Regions from separate parts of the Kitasatospora sp. NPDC048286 genome, predicted to be linked through region 2. Evidence: predicted binding sites of a transcription regulator. Region 2 holds the regulator's gene; the other holds the start of a gene.

Region 1 (6,850 bases), on a different contig from region 2:
CGGTCAGGCCGGCCGCCCGCAGCACCGCCGCCTCGCCCGCGTACTGCTCCAGGCAACCGCGCGCCCCGCAGGCGCAGGCGGGTCCGTCCGGGTGGACCGGCACGTGGCCGAACTCGCCGGCGTAGCCGCCGGCCCCGCGCAGCAGCCGGCCGCCGACCACGATCGCCGCACCGACCCCGGCCTCGGCGGAGACGTACAGGAAGTCCTCCGGGCCCTCGCCCAGCCAGCGCTCGGCCAGTCCGCCGAGGTTGGCCTCGTTGTCCGCCTCGATCGGCAGCTCGGCCAGGCCGTCACCGACCGGGCCCGGCCCGGCCGCCCGCAGCGCCGGGCGCAGCGCGGCGGCCAGCGGGATGTCCCGCCAGCCGAGGTTGGCGGCCCGCCGGAGCACCCCGCCGGAGCCGCCGACCAGCCCGGGCACGGCCAGGGTGAGTCCGGCCGGGCGCAGCCCCGACGCGGCGACGGCCTCGTGCAGCAGGTGGGCGAGCTCGGCCATCACGGCGGCGGGCTCGCGGCCGTGGTTGGAGACCTCCCGGCGCCGCCAGGCGCGGACCTCCCCGCGCAGGTCGACCACGCAGGCGCCCAGGTGCCGCACCCCGATCTCGGCCCCGAGGCCGCCGGGCCCGGCCGGGTTGAGGCCGAGCGCGGTGCCGGGGCGGCCGACCTTGCCGCTGGGCGCGGCGGGGCCCTCCTCGACCACCAGGCCGGCGGCGATCAGCTGTTCGGCGAGGGAGGAGACGGCGGCCCTGGTCAGCCCCGTCCCGGCGGCCACCTCGGCGCGCGAGCGCGGTCCGCTCGCGATCGTGCCGAGCACCAGGGCCAGGTTGGCCCGGCGCATCCCCTGCTGGCTGGCGGGCCCGGTCCGAACGGGGTCCGGCTCCTGCACAAGGCTCACCTCGCCCCTCTACGGCACGTCCCGTGGCATCTCGGGTGCAGCGTAACCGGGTTCCCGGGGCGCCGTCGTCGGTGCCGGGACGGGCCGACCGGGGGTCGGCCGGGCGGACGGGGCGAAGACCCACCGCCGCATCGCCCAGTAGCGGAACACCATCGCCGCGAAGGTGCCGACGACGATGCCGCTGAGGAAGTCCGCGACCTCCTGCCCGACGGGGTCGACGTACGGCTCGCGCAGGTCCAGGAGGTACCGGGAGACCGCCAGCGGTACGTCGTTGACGACGATCGCCACCGCGCTGACCAGGACGAACATCAACGCCTCGCGCCGGCTGCCGGCGGCCCGGAAGGCCCAGCGGCGGTTCAGCACGTACGAGACGACGGTGCCGATCACGGTCGAGACGGTCAGCGCGACCACCGGCTTGTGCTGCAGCACGGTGAGCTTGAGCTCGAAGTTGACCAGCGTGGTGAGCACGAAGCAGCCGCTCCCGACCAGCAGGAACTTCACCAGCCGGCGGTGCCGCACCACGAAGGGGCGCAGCCGGTCGGGCACCCGGGCCAGGGCGCGCTGCGTGGGTGACGGCATCTCCGCAGTCTCGCACGCGGGGATGCCGTCGGCCCGTCAGATCGCCGCCGTCCGCCCGGGCCGCCGCCGGGTGCCCGGGCCGCCGCGGTGGCGGCCCGGGCTCCCGGTCAGGCGGCCACCAGCACCGCGGCCCCGGCCGGCTCCAGCGCCAGCTCCAGCACCTCCCGCACGTCCGCCACCGGGTGGACGGCGAGCCGCTCCAGCACCTCGGCCGGGACGTCGTCCAGGTCGGCCTCGTTGCGCCTGGGGATGATCACCGTGGTGATCCCGGCCCGGTCGGCGGCCAGCAGCTTCTGCTTCAGCCCGCCGATCGGCAGCACCCGCCCGGTCAGCGACACCTCGCCGGTCATCGCCACGTCGGTGCGCACCTTGCGGCCGGAGAGCAGCGAGGCCAGCGCCGTGGTCATGGTGATGCCGGCGCTCGGCCCGTCCTTGGGGACGGCCCCGGCCGGGATGTGCAGGTGCACGCCGCGGTCGCGCAGCGAGGTGACCGGCAGCTCCAGCTCGGCGCCGCGCGAGCGCAGGTAGGAGAGCGCGATGTGCGCGGACTCCTTCATCACGTCGCCCAGCTGCCCGGTGAGGGTCAGCCCGGTGCCGCCGGTCTCGGCGTCGGCCAGCGAGGCCTCGATGTAGAGGACGTCGCCGCCGGCGCCCGTCACCGCGAGGCCGGTGGCCACGCCGGGGACGGCGGTGCGGCGCTCGGCCGGCGCCTGGGCGGACTCCGGCACGTGGTGCGGCCGGCCGATCAGGGCGCGCAGGTCCTGCGCGCCGACGGAGACGGGCAGCTCGCGCTCGCCCAGCTCGGCCTGCGCGGCGATCTTGCGCAGCACCCGGGCGATCGAGCGCTCCAGGTTCCGGACGCCCGCCTCCCTGGTGTACTCCCCGGCGAGCCCGCGCAGCGCCGACTCGTCCACGGTGACCTGCTCGCCGTTCAGACCGGCCCGCTCCAGCTGGCGCGGGAGCAGGTGGTCCCGGGCGATGACGATCTTCTCGTCCTCGGTGTAGCCGTCCAGCCGGACCAGCTCCATCCGGTCGAGCAGCGGCTCGGGGATGGCCTCCAGCACGTTGGCGGTGGCGAGGAAGACGACGTCGGAGAGGTCGAGCTCGACCTCCAGGTAGTGGTCCCTGAAGGTGTGGTTCTGTGCCGGGTCCAGCACCTCCAGCAGGGCGGCCGCCGGGTCTCCCCGGTGGTCGGAGCCGACCTTGTCGATCTCGTCCAGCAGGACGACCGGGTTCATCGAGCCGGCCTCCTTGATCGCCCGCACCAGCCGGCCGGCCTGCGCGCCGACGTAGGTGCGCCGGTGGCCGCGGATCTCCGCCTCGTCCCGGACGCCGCCGAGCGCGACCCGGACGAAGGAGCGGCCCATGGCGCGGGCCACCGACTCGCCGAGCGAGGTCTTGCCGACGCCGGGCGGGCCGACCAGGGCCAGCACCGCGCCGCCCGCCCGCCGCCCACCGCCACCCTTCTCGGGATGGGCTTCGCCCGGCACCTCCTTGATGCCGCCGACCGGCCCGAGCCCCTGGTCGGCCCGGCGCTTGCGGACGGCCAGGTACTCGACGATCCGGTCCTTCACGTCGGCCAGGCCGGCGTGGTCGGCGTCCAGCACCGCGCGGGCGCCGGCGATGTCGTACGCGTCCTCGGTGCGCTCGTTCCAGGGCAGCTCCAGGACGGTGTCCAGCCAGGTGCGGATCCAGGAGCCCTCGGGCGACTGGTCGGAGGCGCGCTCCAGCTTGTCGACCTCCTTGAGCGCGGCCTCGCGGACCTTCTCGGGGAGGTCGGCGGCCTCGACCCGGGCGCGGTAGTCGCCCTCCTCGTCGGCGGCCTCGCCGTTCAGCTCGGCCAGTTCCTTGCGGACGGCCTCCAGCTGGCGGCGGAGCAGGAACTCCTTCTGCTGCTTGGCCACGCCCTCCTCGACGTCCTTGCGGATGGTGTCGTTGACCTCCTCCTCGGCGAGGTGGTCGCGCAGCAGGGTGAGCGCGTACTCCAGACGGGCGACCTGGTCGGCCTCCAGCAGCACCTTGAGCTTCTGCTCGGCGGTGGCGAAGGGCGCGTAGCCGATGTTGTCGGCGAGTTCGCCGACGACATCGATCCGGTCGACCCGGTCGACGATCTGCCAGGCGCCGCGCTTGCGCAGCCACTGGGTGGACAGCGCCTTGTACTCCCTGACCAGCTCGGCGGCCCGGCCGGCCACCGGGGTGCCCACCGAGGACTCCCGGAACGGCGTGGTCTCCACCCAGAGGGCGGCGCCGGGGCCGGTGGTGCCGACCCCGATCCGGAGCCGGCGCACGGCGCGCACCAGCGCGGCCGACTGCAACAGCGTGTTGGGGCCGTCGGCCAGCCGGCCGACCTGCTCCACGGTGGCCAGCGTGCCGACCGCCGCGTACGAGCCGTCCACCCGCGGGACCAGCAGGACCTGCGGCTTGCCGTTGCCGGTGGCGGCGGCCCGGGCGGCCTCGACCGCGGCGCGCACCTCGGTGTCCTTCAGGTCCAGCGGGACCACCATGCCCGGCAGGACGACCTCGTCGTCGAGCGGCAGCACGGGCAGGGTGAGCGGTGTGGACGTCGATGCCATGATCTCTCCCCAGTCAGCGAACTTGAGTCGACCTGACTAAGGCCTGGCGGCCGCCGGATGTTCCCGACGCTCTGTTCGCTGTGAGCGAACGGGATGCGGTACGGAAAGCCCTTCCCGCGACCGCGTCAAAAGGAGGCCAAGAGGAGGCCAAGGACTCCTGGGGAAGTCCTGACAGACGAGCGCCCGAGCCTGGGTGAACCCCGACCGGGCGACGGCGTCAACGCACCGCCCGCACCCGCGCCGGCGCACCGCCGGGGGCCGTCGCGGCAACCGGACTCGGCCTGGACGGGCGCCGCTCGACCCGGCGCAGCCAGCGCCACAGCGCGACCCCGGTCAGCACCGCGGCCGGGTGCCCCACCCCGGTGATCACGTCCCGGTCGGAGGCGATCTGCTCGGCGATCATCAGCCCGGCACCGCCCAGCGCCAGCAGCCGCCCGCGCCAGGAGAGCAGCCCGGCCACCGCGCCCAGGCAGGCGAGCACGCCGTAGCTGACCCCGATGTCCAGGTAGTCCATCGCCTCGGGCGCCATCCGCCCGGCCTCCACCGCGGTGATCACCACGCCCTGGGAGAGCAGCGTCGCGGCGACATGCCCGGCCGCGAACACCGCCGCCGCCCGGGCCGGACCGACCCTGCGCTCCAGCGGCGCGAGGGTGAGGGCGAATCCCCACAGGTACGGCATCCACACCTCGCCGGCCACCCAGAATCCGCTCAGCACAAGAGCGCGCAAAGGGTGCTGGAGCAGGTTGTGCCCGTCCGAACTGGACGCTTCCTGCAGACGCTGGACGAGTTCCGGATCGGCGAGCCTCGCGAAGGTCGTGGTGGCTCCCACGACGGCGAGGTATCCGATGGTGAAGGGCGTTCTCCGGGGTGTCGGCACCCGTTCCAGCAGCCATTCCACGACGCCGGCGCGCAGCCCCAGGCGGAGCATTCCGTACGGCGCCCCAGCGGCCCCGAACCCCTCGGCGCCCCGCCCGAGTCCCGCCATGCCGCCTCCGCTCCACGCCGCAGCCACCGACTCCTCGTCAGGTGCCCAACGTACCGGCGCGCGCCGCGGATTCCGCCCGGTCGGGTCTTGTCGCGGCCACGGTACGTCGAGGTTCTGAGAGGCACCTGGGAAAAGCCCGTGAAGACGGTCGCCGCGGCGGACCGCCGGATTCCCGACATTGGTCCAGACCTTCTCCCCCACAACGCGGCAACAGGGCCTCTGACCGGCGCCTTGGCGTCAACTGGACTGCATACGTACCGTTACGCAGAGAAAATTCGCCGGGTAAGGTATCGGCCCGTGCCCACTCGTGCAGTGGGTCCGAGGGCGGCCCGAGAGCCGGCCCACGGGCCGGAAACGTCCGGTCCACCTGCCGGGAAGCATCCGCTGTCCGTACGCTGCGAAGTGCGCGGGAGAAGTGGGCGGCCGACCATCCGTCCCCGTCTCCCGATCGCGCGGCGGGACGGCGGACCCGGCACAGTCCACGACGGAACAAGACTACGAGCGGAGCCCCGCCATCCCCACAGGTGGCCGGCCCGCAGCCCTGGGGGCGGTGGCGTGACCGTGACAGAAATCCAGCAGGACAACCAGCACACCGGTGGCACTGTGAGCAGCCAGCGCAGAGTACTGGTGGTGGAGGACGAGCCCACGATCGCCGAGTCGATCGCCGCCCGGCTGGGCGCCGAGGGCTTCAAGGTCGCCGTGGCCCACGACGGCCCCGGCGCGGTCGACGGCTTTCACACCTGGCAGCCGGACCTGGTCGTCCTCGACATCATGCTGCCCGGCTTCGACGGCCTGGAGGTGTGCCGCCGGATCCAGGCCCAGCGCCCGGTGCCGGTGCTGATGCTGACCGCCCGCGACGACGAGACGGACCTGCTGGTCGGCCTCGGCGTGGGCGCGGACGACTACATGACCAAGCCGTTCTCGATGCGCGAACTGGCCGCCCGCGTCAACGTCCTGCTGCGCCGCGTGGAGCGCGCCCAGCAGGCCGCCCGCACGCCCGCCCTGGGCAGCCTGCGGTTCGGCGAGCTGGAGATCGACCACGTGCAGCGCCGGGTCCGGCTAGCCTCGGGCGACGTCCACCTGACGCCGACCGAGTTCGACCTGCTCGCCTGCCTGGCCGCCCAGCCGCGCGCCGTGCTCACCCGCGAGCAGCTGCTGGCCGAGGTCTGGGACTGGACCGACGCCTCCGGCACCCGCACCGTCGACAGCCACGTCAAGGCGCTGCGCCGGAAGATCGGCGCCAGCTGGATCCGCACCGTCCACGGCGTCGGCTACGCGCTGGAAGCACCGCTCTCCTAGCGTTCGCCTCACGGGCGACGGGCCACCGGGGGGCCCGTGTCCGGACGACGCCGTGCCACCACGCGGGGGACAACGCGGGACCACAGGGGACAATGACCTTTCCACAGCAACGCAACGGGGAATCCGACGGCACGCGGCAGCAGAACCTGGCCGCCCGCGCCGCCCGCCGGGTCTGGGCCGACATCCGGCCGCTCGACCCGGTCCGCTCGATCAAGGGCAAACTCGCCCTGCTCGTGATCGTCTCCGTGTTCCTGGCCACCGGGATGGTGGTCGTGGCGATCCGGTCCGAGACCCAGATCCGGATCATCGTGGTCTTCTCCATGATCGCCTCGCTGCTCTTCATGCAGTTCCTCGCGCACGGGCTGACCGCCCCCCTGCGCGAGATGACGGCCGCCGCCCGCGCGATGGCCTCCGGCGACTACAGCCGCCGGGTCGAGGCGAGCTCACGCGACGAGATCGGCGAGCTGGCGGCCGCCTTCAACGCCATGGCCGCCGACCTCCAGGCCGCCGACCGGCACCGCC
Region 2 (6,850 bases):
GAAAGGCCGACCGGGTGGTGATGTGGTGCCGGCGGGCGCTGAGGACAGTGGCTTTTGAGTCTGCGAGCGGAAGAGATCCGGCAGATATTTGACGGTACAGCGGCAAGTTCGCTATCTGTGCTGGACCATTGGGAGCGAACTGATCGTCTATCAGCGCGCGCGGCCGCGTCCAGCGTCCCGCCCTGTCATCTGGATGCCTGGCAGAGAGATGACGCTCCGGCCGGGGGGAGTGGGGATGGCACTCTCGCGGAAGGTGCGGCATCATGTGGACGCCAGTGCTATTGATTCGGTCCTAGGTGTTCGAGAGTTTGGAGGGTGGGTCCGTGTCTCTGCGTCGACTCGTCTGCAAGGCTGCGCTTCCGATCCTCATCGGCATGGCGGTTCTGACCGGAGTCTCCTTCGCGTCCGACAGTGGGCACGCGGCTGTGAGCACCAGTGCGCTGACGGCTGTTGCCGACGACCTGCACTGGGGCTGAAATCCGGCCGTACGGCTCGATCGGGACGGGGCGGGCGTGAAGGCTGAGCCTTTCGCGCCGGGTGGGGCGGGATTCGGCGGCCGCCCTCAGCCCAGTTCCGGTCTCGTCGACCGGCCGAGCGCGTAGCCCAGCTGGAAGAGGGAGTCGACGTGGTACTCCTCCCTCAGTTCCGCGATGTGGCGCGCCAGGGTGCGCTCACTGATGCCCAGCCGTCGTGCGATGACCCGGTGGTTCGTCCCGGCGAGCATCAGGTCGATGATCGTCTGGCGCAGTCTGGAGACCACTTGTTGGGGGACGGAACGGTCCCCGTCGAATTCCAGGGCCCGGTTCCAGCTCCGCTCGAAGACCTCCTCGATGAGGAAGCTGACGATGGCCGGATCGTGGATGAACGCGGCCAGGTCGTCGTCCACCACCGGGATCACGGCCAGCTTGCGGTCCACGATGATCAGCCGGGCGTACGGCTCGTCCAGGGTGCGGAACTGCCACCCTTCCTCGGTCAGCTTCGCGACGTAGTCCCGGGTCGCCTGGTGGTAGCGGGTGCTCGCGTTGTAAATGGTGCGCATCGACGCGCCGTGGCGGAGAATCTCCAGGTCGCGCGCCAGGAAAGACGTCAGCATTTCCGCCGGGCGGGGTCCGCCGGGCTGCATGGACAGGCCTTCCGTGACTCCCGCGGCGGCCGACTGCTGAAGTCTCTGATTTATCCGCGCTTTCCCGTGGATGTATTCGATGGCCCCACCCGTCGTGTCGGGGGCGTGAAATGCCTCGGCGAGTTCACTGAGGTCGCCGGGCAGCGATACCGCTCTGGAGAGCAGATCGAGGGCCTGACGCTGCCAGGTGGAACTCAGACTGTCGGCGAGTTGGGCCGGATCGACCGCGAGCAAAGCGCCCGGTTCGTCGCTGTCGGGTATGAGCAGTCCGAGTTTCAACAATTCATCGAGGGCCGGGACACCGGCGGCCGGACACGCGCTCCGGGAGAGACGACCGTTCTCGTTGACGGCCTGCAGGTAGAGCTTTCGGGCGTCCTCGGACAGGACGCGCGATCCGCCGAATGCAGCCCCCGCGTGCTCTCGCCCACTCATCTCGGCTCCTAGTGTTGACCGGGAAGTAGTCAACGCGACTGTCGTCTTCTGTGGCAAGAATCCTAGGTGGCGCTGACCGGGTGCCTTGCCGCCCGCAGATCGACCGTGCCGGCCCGATAGAGCACTCTCTCACCAACACCGAGCCGCCGGCACCCCCCGAGAGGAGGGACCGGCGGCCGGTGGATGCGTCAGGTCAGCGCTTGGGACGCCAGACGACGAGCGCGCTGGACTGCGGGGTGGGGGGCTGGTACGGGACGAGGTCGCGGCGGTAGGACGCGTGGACGGCGGCCTCGCGCTGCTGGAGGGCGGTGGCGGCGCCTTCCAGCGAGTCGACCAGCTCCGCGACGCGGGACCGGAGGGCGGTGACCTGGTTCTCCAGCTCGATGATCCGCTTGATCCCCGCCAGGTTGATGCCCTCGTCCTGGGAGAGCCGCTGGACCTCGCGCAGCTGCTGGATGTCGCGCGCGGAGTAGCGGCGGCCCCGGCCGGCGGTGCGGTCGGGGCAGACCAGGCCGAGGCGGTCGTACTGGCGCAGGGTCTGCGGGTGCAGACCGGACAGTTCGGCGGCCACGGAGATGACGTACACCGGGGTGTCCTCGGTGAGCACGTACGTCGGCGGGGCCGCGGCGGCCCGGCGGGTGCGGCGGGCGCCGGCGCCGGGCAGGCCCTCGCCGAGGCCGGGGCCGATCGGGGTGTCGGGGTCGATCGGGTTCATCGGGGACATCTGGTCGTCACGCTCCCTTCGCCGCCCTGAACAGGTCGGCTCGCGGATCGTCGGAGGCGGTGGCCTCGCGGTACTGCTCCAGGGCGCTCAGCGCGTCGCCGGTGACGTGCTGCGGCACCACGACCTCGACGGTGACGAGGAGGTCGCCGCGGGTGCCGTCCTTGCGGGTGGCGCCCTTGCCGCGGGCGCGCATGGTGAGGCCGTTGGCGCTGCCCGGGGGCAGCTTGAGCTTCACGGCCGGGCCGTTCAGCGTGGGCACCTCGATGGTGGCGCCGAGCGCCGCCTCGGGGAAGGCGACCGGGACGGTGACGGTGAGGTTGTCGCCCTTGCGGCCGAACACCGGGTGCGGGTCGACGTGCACGGTGACGTAGAGGTCGCCGGGCTGCCCGCCGCGCTCGCCCTGGGCGCCCTTGCCCTTGAGCCGGATGCGCTGGTCGGCCTGGACGCCGGCCGGGATCCGGACCTGCATGGTGCGGGCCGAGCTGGCGCGGCCGCTGCCGTGGCAGTCGGGGCACGGGTCGTCGACGATCATGCCCCGGCCGCGGCAGTCCTTGCACGGCTCGGAGAGCGCGAAGGCGCCCTGGCCGCGGCTGACGGTGCCCGCGCCGACGCAGGTCGGACAGACCCGCGGGGTGGTGCCGGCCTTGGCCCCGGTGCCGTTGCAGCCGCGGCAGGGGGCCTGGCTGGTCATCCGCAGCGGGACGGTCGCGCCGTCCACCGCCTCCTCGAAGGAGAGCGTCACCTCGGTCTCGACGTCGGCGCCGCGCCGGGGCTGGGCCTGGCGGGTGCCGCCGCGGTTGAAGAGGCCGCCGAAGACGTCCCCGAGGCCGCCGCCACCGCCACCGCCGGCGCCCTGGCTGCCGCTGAAGAGGTCGCCGAAGTCGAAGCTGTAGCTGCCCGTGCCGCCGGGGCCGCCGGCCCGGAAGCCGCCGTTGGCGAAGAGGCTGCGGGCCTCGTCGTACTCCTTGCGGCGCTTCTCGTCGGAGAGGACGTCGTACGCCTCGGAGATGTCCTTGAACCGCTCCTCGGACTTGGCGTCACCCTTGTTGGCGTCGGGGTGGAACTCGCGCGCGAGCTTGCGGTAGGTCTTCTTGATCTCGGTGGCGGTGGCGTCCTTGGGCACGCCGAGGACCTTGTAGTAGTCCTTCTCGACAAAGTCCTTGCCACTCATGCGTCCACCTCGCTGTGCTCGGCAGCCGCTGAGCGGTTCACGCGCCTCTCGATTGTTCGCTCGCTGCGCTCGCTCACGGCTCCCGCCACCTCCCGAGTTCCATCGTCACAGAGCTGTCAACAGCCGCTGGGTGTACGACCGTTGACAGAGCGCTGCGGAGCCGGCCGCCGTACTGGCCGGCGTACGACTCCGCAGCGCACTGGTTGTCAGCTGTCACAGGTTGTCAGCTGTCCGAGCCACCGTCGGACTTGTCCTTGTCGGTGGACTTCGCCTCGGCGCCCGGGGACGCCTGGCTGCCGGGCTGGGGCTCGGCGACGGCCACCATCGCCGGGCGGATGATCCGCTCGCCGATGCGGTAGCCGGGCTGGAGGACCTGCACGCAGGTGTCCTCGGTGACGTCCGAGGAGTAGCTGTGCATCAGTGCCTCGTGCATGGTCGGGTCGAAGGGCTCGCCCTCCTTGCCGAACTGCTGCAGGCCCAGCTTGGCGACGACCGTCTCCAGCGACTCGGCGACGGACTTGAAGCCGCCCGTGACCTCGCCGTGCTCGCGGGCGCGGCCGATGTCGTCCAGGACCGGGATCAGCGACTCCAGGATGTTGGAGACGGCGATCTCGCGGACGGTCAGCCGGTCGCGCTCGACCCGCTTGCGGTAGTTCTGGTACTCGGCCTGGAGGCGCTGGAGGTCGCCGGTGCGCTCGGCGAGCTCCCGCTTGGCGGTGGCGAGCTCCTCCGAACCGGAGTCCCCGGAGCCGGCCGCGGCGGCCTCCTCGGCAGCCTTGATCACGGCCTCTTCGGCGGCGGAGTCGTCGCCGGGCTTGCCGCCCTGCGGCTTGTCCGTCATGCCGCACCGCCCTTGGGCTTCTCGTCGTCCACGATCTCGGCGTCGACGACGTCGTCGTCCTTGGCCTGGGCGGAGTCACCGGAGGCGGCGGCACCGGCGGTGGCGTCGGCGTTGGCGTACAGCGCCTGGCCGAGCTTCTGCGCGGTGGTGGAGACCTTCTCCGAGGCCTCGCGGATCTTCGCGATGTCCTCGCCCTTCAGGGCCTCCTTGAGCTCGCCGATGGCGGTCTCGACCTCGGTCTTGACGTCGCCCGGCAGCTTGTCGGCGTTGTCGGCGATGAACTTCTCGGTCGAGTAGACGAGCTGCTCGGCGGAGTTGCGCGTCTCGACGGCCTCGCGGCGCTTGTGGTCGTCCTCGGCGTACTGCTCGGCCTCGCGGCGCATGCGGTCGACCTCGTCCTTCGGCAGCGAGGAGCCGCCGGTGACGGTCATCTTCTGCTCCTTGCCGGTGCCGAGGTCCTTGGCACCGACGTGCATGATGCCGTTGGCGTCGATGTCGAAGGTGACCTCGATCTGCGGCAGGCCGCGCGGCGCCGGCGGCAGGCCGGTCAGCTCGAACATGCCGAGCTTCTTGTTGTACGCGGCGATCTCGCGCTCGCCCTGGTAGACCTGGATCTGCACGGACGGCTGGTTGTCCTCGGCCGTGGTGAAGATCTCGGAGCGCTTGGTCGGGATCGTGGTGTTGCGCTCGATCAGCTTGGTCATGATGCCGCCCTTGGTCTCGATGCCGAGGGACAGCGGGGTGACGTCGAGCAGCAGGACGTCCTTGACCTCGCCCTTCAGGACACCGGCCTGGAGCGCGGCGCCGATGGCGACGACCTCGTCCGGGTTGACGCCCTTGTTGGCGTCCTGGCCGCCGGTCAGCTCCTTGACGAGCTCGGCGACGGCCGGCATGCGGGTCGAGCCACCGACCAGGACGACGTGGTCGATCTCGGAGAGCGAGATGCCGGCGTCCTTGATCACGTTGTGGAACGGGACCTTGCAGCGCTCCAGCAGGTCCGTGGTCAGCTGCTGGAACTGGGCGCGGGTGAGCTTCTCGTCCAGGTGCAGCGGGCCCTCGGCGGAGGCCGTGATGTACGGCAGGTTGATCGAGGTCTCGGAGGACGAGGACAGCTCGATCTTCGCCTTCTCGGCGGCCTCGCGCAGACGCTGGAGGGCCATCTTGTCCTTGGACAGGTCGACGCCGTGGCCGGCCTGGAAGACCTTGACCAGGTGGTCGACGACGCGCTGGTCCCAGTCGTCACCACCGAGGTGGTTGTCACCGTTGGTGGCCTTCACCTCGACGACCCCGTCGCCGATCTCCAGCAGGGAGACGTCGAAGGTGCCACCGCCGAGGTCGAAGACCAGGATGGTCTGGTCGTCCTTGTCGAGGCCGTACGCGAGGGCGGCCGCGGTCGGCTCGTTGACGATGCGCAGGACGTTCAGGCCCGCGATCTCGCCGGCCTCCTTGGTGGCCTGGCGCTCGGAGTCGTTGAAGTACGCCGGGACGGTGATGACGGCGTCGGTGACGGTCTCGCCCAGGTACGCCTCGGCGTCACGCTTCAGCTTCTGCAGCACGAAGGCCGAGATCTGCTGGGGGTTGAAGTCCTTGCCGTCGATGTTGATCTTCCACCCGGTGCCCATGTGGCGCTTCACCGAGCGGATGGTGCGGTCGACGTTGGTGACCGCCTGGCGCTTGGCCACCTCGCCGACGAGGACCTCGCCGTTCTTGGCGAAGGCGACGACGGACGGCGTGGTCCGCGCACCCTCGGCGTTCGTGATGACGGTGGGCTCGCCACCCTCCAGAACGCTGACGACCGAGTTCGTCGTACCGAGGTCGATGCCGACCGCGCGTGCCATCGTAGATACCTCCACGGAAGAGTTGAGCTTTACGGGCTCAAGGATGCACGACCCGATGGGCGGCGTCAACAGGTATGAGTGCGAGCCGCTCAAGTTTGCTGAGCCGAAGGTTCGGTCGAGGGCTCGGAGGTGGGCCCCGAGCCCCTCGGGAGCCCCCGCCACGCCGTGGCGGGGGGTGCGCCCACGTGACTGTCGCCATAGCTTGGGAATCTTCTGGAGAACTGTTGCCCACCGGTAATGTCCGGGCCGTCGGCCCGGCAAGTTACCGACCAGTACACTCAGTTCCAAAGACCCTGAGAACCGCAGAGCCTGCTCAACCGCAAAGCCGCAGGAGACGGAGAGCCGATGCAGCTAGCAGCGATCGTCATCTCGCTGGTCACATTCGTGATCGGCACCGCGCTCGCCGCCCGTGCGGCGCTGTACATCTACAAGGTGGTCCGCACCGGTGCGGACGACTCCACCCGCTTCGGGCAGCCCGCCCTGCGGGTGAAGACCGTCGCGACCGAGTTCGTCGGCCACACCAGGATGAACCGCTGGGGGGTCGTCGGCGTCGCCCACTGGTTCGTCGCGGTCGGCTTCTTCAGCCTGGTGCTCACCCTGGTCAACGCCTTCGGCCAGCTCTTCGACGCCGACTTCGCGCTGCCGATCATCGGTCGCTGGATGATCTGGCAGCTCTTCGTCGAGCTGATCGGCACCCTGACCACGCTGGGCATCCTGGTCC

What was found. The regulator HspR, encoded in region 2, represses chaperone genes until heat shock. The targets are predictions, from matches to a motif close to TTGAGNNNNNNNNNCTCAA.
Region 1: the regulator HspR is predicted to act here: its motif matches at 4,067-4,085, upstream of lon (endopeptidase La).

Annotation. Positions count from the first base shown of each region.
Region 1 is NZ_JBICZE010000005.1:199,180-206,029, forward strand. It holds gene ACGF13_RS13475 (ROK family protein) at 1-835, opposite strand, end outside; gene ACGF13_RS13480 (GtrA family protein) at 902-1,471, opposite strand; gene lon (endopeptidase La) at 1,579-4,044, opposite strand; gene ACGF13_RS13490 (rhomboid-like protein) at 4,262-5,029, opposite strand; gene ACGF13_RS13495 (response regulator transcription factor) at 5,591-6,328, shown strand; gene ACGF13_RS13500 (sensor histidine kinase) at 6,421-6,850, shown strand, end outside.
Region 2 is NZ_JBICZE010000001.1:776,110-782,959, reverse strand. It holds gene ACGF13_RS03645 (hypothetical protein) at 563-1,555, opposite strand; gene ACGF13_RS03640 (heat shock protein transcriptional repressor HspR) at 1,749-2,279, opposite strand; gene dnaJ (molecular chaperone DnaJ) at 2,287-3,450, opposite strand; gene grpE (nucleotide exchange factor GrpE) at 3,674-4,291, opposite strand; gene dnaK (molecular chaperone DnaK) at 4,288-6,129, opposite strand; gene ACGF13_RS03620 ((Fe-S)-binding protein) at 6,475-6,850, shown strand, end outside.